Regions from separate parts of the Virgibacillus sp. LDC1 genome, predicted to be linked through region 2. Evidence: predicted binding sites of a transcription regulator. Region 2 holds the regulator's gene; the other holds the start of a gene.
What was found. The regulator Rex, encoded in region 2, represses fermentation and respiration genes when NADH is low (regulators of the CRP and FNR family bind a similar motif). The targets are predictions, from matches to a motif close to TTGTGAAATATTTCACAA.
Positions count from the first base shown of each region.

Region 1: OHJ21_RS29960 (formate/nitrite transporter family protein) is a predicted target of Rex. The motif match lies at 1,188-1,205, and genes of this name have one in related genera.

Region 1 is NZ_JAOXLZ010000006.1:466,852-469,263, forward strand. Features, by position in the region: gene OHJ21_RS29955 (MFS transporter) at 1-892, shown strand, start outside; gene OHJ21_RS29960 (formate/nitrite transporter family protein) at 1,360-2,232, shown strand; gene OHJ21_RS29965 (APC family permease) at 2,374-2,412, opposite strand, start outside.
Region 2 is NZ_JAOXLZ010000001.1:747,543-749,954, reverse strand. Features, by position in the region: gene OHJ21_RS03565 (amidohydrolase) at 1-680, opposite strand, end outside; gene OHJ21_RS03560 (redox-sensing transcriptional repressor Rex) at 655-1,320, opposite strand; gene dinG (ATP-dependent DNA helicase DinG) at 1,383-2,412, opposite strand, start outside.

The sequences.
Region 1 (2,412 bases), on a different contig from region 2:
TTCGTCCATGAAGATCATCAAGCGCTGCTTGCCGGATGAGCATGTGCCCGCGGCCACGGCTTTGTCCCAGACCTCGATGTCGCTGTTCATCATTTTGGGACCGATGGTCGGCACGACGATCTATCAAGCTTTTGGATTGCAGGCCTCGTTAATCAGCTTGTTGGTTCTATTCGGAGCTTCGGCGATCGTGCTGGCGTTTCTCCCTTCCAGTGTGGATGAACCCGCTAAGAATTCGGAATCGACCGGTTCTTTTATGAAGGACATGAAGGCAGGCTTCACTTACATCGGCTCCAGTCGGCTGCTGAAGGTGCTGCTGGTGGTTTACGTTTTAATGGCGCTCGGCAGCGGACTTGTTCAGCCGCTCGATATCTTTGTCATCACGGAGCGTCTACAGCTGGCAATGTCCAGCGTTCAGTGGTTCACCGCGTTAGAGGGTCTGGGCATGTTGATTGGCGGCGTGCTGGCCGCCGTGATTGCAGGGAGAGTGAAAGGCTCCTACTTGCTGTTCGCCGGCCTTGCCTTCCTTGGACTCTCAACCTTTGTCGAGGTGCTGTCCCAGTGGCCGATCCTGACCGGCACGATGCGTTTCGTAACCGGGGTGCTGATGGCGATGGCGCAGACGGTATTGATGGCCGTGATGATGCAGCAGGTGGAAGAGAAATTTATCGGCCGGCTGAACGGCGTGATGACGCCGGTTTTTACCGGCATGCTGCTCATCGGCTCCGGGTTTACAGGATGGTATATGTCGACAACCTCCATTGTGGTCGTGTATTTCACGGCAGGTGCGCTCTTCCTGCTGTCGTCCTTCATTAGCATGAAACTTCCGATCTCGAACGTTCCGGTTCAGGAAAAGGAAACGCCTGTAACCGTAGAGACTGCCGCCAAGGCATAGGCTTGCAGGTTAGAATGTAATGGTGGTAAACAGGCGAAGGCTTGCAGGTTTTGAGCATGGTGGTTGGTATAAGCAATAAACCAAGCGGTGTCGGGATCATCTCCGACACCGCTATTTTACATGTACCGCTCGCTCGGATCGGACGAATGATCGGGGTCCTCTAGAGGACCCCAAGATTCACCCTTGGACAAGGTACTGTGATTATATTATCCATATGAAGTTAAATGACCACAGTACACTCAAAGATGATCAAGAGGAGCCAGGACACAAGGATGTCCACTCCTGATGCATACGTTCGTGATATAATTCACGTTCTTGTTTTGGAGGCTGCGGTACAATATGGGTAACTGTAACTGTAACTGTAACTGTAACTGTAACTGTAACTGTAACTGTAACTGTAACAGAAACATCAGACGCTGCATTCGAGAGATTTCAGGACGGAATGCGGGAGAAATGGGGGAGCGGCCATGGCCTATTACAAACCTGATCGCATTGCGGAGATCACCGTGGAGAACGGGGTGAAAAAAGCGCATAACTCCGTCATGAACGTTATGATATTAGGATTTTTGGCGGGGGCTTTTATCGCGCTCGGCTTTTTGCTGGATATTCGCGTGATTGCCGGAGCGTCTGAGGCTTGGGGAGGCATTGCCGGTTTTATAGGCGCGGCGATATTCCCTGTCGGACTGATTCTTGTATTGCTAGCGGGCGGAGAGCTGCTGACGGGCAACATGATGGCCGTGTCCCTGGCCAGATTCAAGAAGCGGATTTCCACGAAGGACATGATGCGGAATTTAGCTCTTGTCACGATAAGCAATATGGCAGGGGCACTGTTCGTCGCTTATTTCTTCGGCCATGTGACCGGTCTGACGGGCAGCGGCGTTTATTTGGAGAAGCTGGTGGATATGGCGGGTCATAAGCTCGACGACAGCTTCCTGCAAGCATTCTTGTCGGGCATCGGTTGTAACTGGCTCGTAGCGCTCGCCGTGTGGCTGTCCTACGGATCCGACCAGATGAGCGGCAAAATTCTCGGAATCTGGTTTCCAACGATGGCGTTTGTAGCCATCGGCTTTCAGCACGTGGTGGCCAACATGTTCCTCATTCCGGCAGCGATATTTGAGGGATATTACAGCTGGGGTGATTATCTGGTAAACTTCATTCCGGTTTGGCTGGGCAATTTTGTCGGAGGTGCGCTGTTTGTGGGAGCTGCCTACGGGTCCGTGTATTTGAAGAAGGATGATAAAGCTGAGGTCATCCCTCGCGGCGAACAAGATAAGGCGCTGCCGTCTGCGCCGGCTACCGGTACTGCTCAACAGGTTCACTCCGCGCAGAATGTTTCGTAATACCGAAGCCTGGTAAGCCAAGGTGGAGGAAAAAAGCTGAGATCGTCACGCACCCTTAAGGATAGGGATCGGATGATCGCAGCTTTTTTAACGTTGTTGGCGAGTGGATTCCTTGTATAAGTCGCAGAAGGAATAAACCCGCTATTTTTTTAAATGGTAAGGTACCGTGGTGATAATCAC
Region 2 (2,412 bases):
TTTACATTCTGAGCGACTTCCGTTTCCGTTTCGGACATATGCGTATGCAAAGGCAGATTCAGATCATGGGATGCCTGAACGAATTTCTCGATGAAATCCGGCGGGCATGTGTAAGGTGCATGCGGCGAGATCATCGTCGTAATTCTTCCGTCCGCCTTGCCATGCCAGTCTTTCGCGAATGCAACCGCCTCATCCAGCTTCTGCTGCTGCACCTCAGGCGGACATAATCCGATGACACCGCGTGTCAGTACGCCGCGCATTCCTGAGTCCTGCACAACATTTGCAACCTGATCCATATGATCATACATATCCACAAACGTCGTGGTTCCGCCTTTGATCATCTCAAGCACGGAGAGTGAGGTTCCCCAGTAAACATCGTCGGCCGTGAATTTGGCTTCCATAGGCCACATTTTTTCCTGAAGCCATACCTGCAGTGCCAGATCGTCGCCATAACCGCGGAGAAGCGACATCGCCGCATGTCCGTGCGTGTTCACCAATCCAGGCAGGAAAAACAGATGGGTTCCGTCGATAATTTCTGTTCCCTCTTGGACGGTTGGCTCTTCTTCACCCAGGTAGGTTATCCGGTCATTCTCCACAACCATATATCCGCGTAGCACGGACCTTCCTTTCTCTAGTACCGCAAACGTTCCGTTTTTAACCATCCACTTCGTTGTCGTCATGTGCTGTATCCTCCTTACCGTTATCCAAATAATAGGCCAAACTTTGCAAATCCGTAGTAAAATCAGCCGTATGAATCCGGATATGGGATGGAGCTTTCAGGATGGTCGGCGCAAAATTCAGAATAGCCTCGATGCCTGCGGCGATAAGCTGATTCGCTACATTTTGCGCTTCAAAATCCGGAACGGTGATAATCCCGATACGAATGCCGTACTCATGAACCGTCTTCTCCAGTTCCTCCATCGGCTGTACAACCAAATTGTTTATTTTCATACCAACTTTGGGAGAATACGAATCGAAAACCGCCACAATCTTCATATTGTCCTTCAGAAATGCATTGTAATTTGATAATGCATGTCCAAGATTACCGGCCCCAATCAATGCGACATTGATCTTCTGGTCCAGCTTTAGAATCTGGCGAATTTTCTCGATCAGATAAGATACGTCATATCCGATCCCTTTCCGTCCAAAATCACCGAAATACGCTAGGTCCTTACGAATTTGAGCAGGATTGAGGTCCAGTTTTTGTCCCAGTTCCTGGGAGGAAACCGTGGAGACCTCCCTTTTCTGAAGCTCATTCAAATAGCGCAAGTATACAGGTAATCTGCGGACCACGGCTTCCGAAATTTTTTCCGATTTCATGCATGCTCCCCCTAATAATAGGTTAATAACTACATTTCAATGTGATCGTTCATGGTTTCACTTTATTCAGCTTGGTTCTCTACGCCTGCCTCTTCCTGCAGCCATTCCGAAATTCGGGGAACAATCCCCTCGGTCGGCATGTGCTCCATCTTTGGTCCCGGCAAGGAATATAGGAAATATTTTCCGTAATAGGATTCAATGACCCGGGTATCGTACACGATGACAATCCCCTTGTCTTGCGCTGTCCGTACCAGTCGGCCAAATCCCTGTTTGAAGCGAATGACGGCTTGCGGAACCGAAAGCTTCATGAAGGGGTTCTTCTTCTGCTGCTGCAGCAATTCGCTCTTGGCTTCAACCAAAGGGTGATTCGGCGGCTGGAACGGCAGCCGGACGATCGCAAGGCAAGTGAGCGCCTCACCGGGTATGTCAACCCCTTCCCAGAAGGAGCTGGTACCCAGCAGAACCGAGGCGCTGCTATCCTGGAATCTCCGGATTAACTTGGTACGGCTGGTTCCATCCATCCCTTGTCCCAGTACGGTAATATCGCTGGATGCCAGCGCCTCCTTCAAGGGCTCATGCACCTGACGCAGCATCCGGTACGAGGTGAACAGGACAAGCATACGTCCATGCGTAGCGATTGCCGTATCGGCCAATGATTGCACTAGTGTATTCACAAAGAGTGCATCCCCGACCGAGCCCTTCACGCTCGGAAAATCGCGCGGCACGACAAGGAGAGCCTGCTCCCTGTAATTAAACGGGGACGGCAGCAGAACCGTGTTCAGGTTGCCGCTATCTGCCGCTTCCTGTAGACCCAAATTCTCGATCATGAACTGGAACGATTTGTCCACCGACAAGGTCGCCGACGTCAGGATCACGCTTTGTTTCTTGTCAAAAAACAATTCCTTCAAGTGGGTGCTTACATCGACAGGCACCGCATAAAGTTGCAGCGATTTCCCGCGGAAATTGCCGTTAGCCTCCATCCAGTATACCGTGCCTTCATCATTCAGGGCCATGAAGGACCTCAGGTCCTCGCGGTGTGCGGCCAGGTCCTTAAACAGACCCGATAGGTCTGTTAACAGACTGTCGGCACTG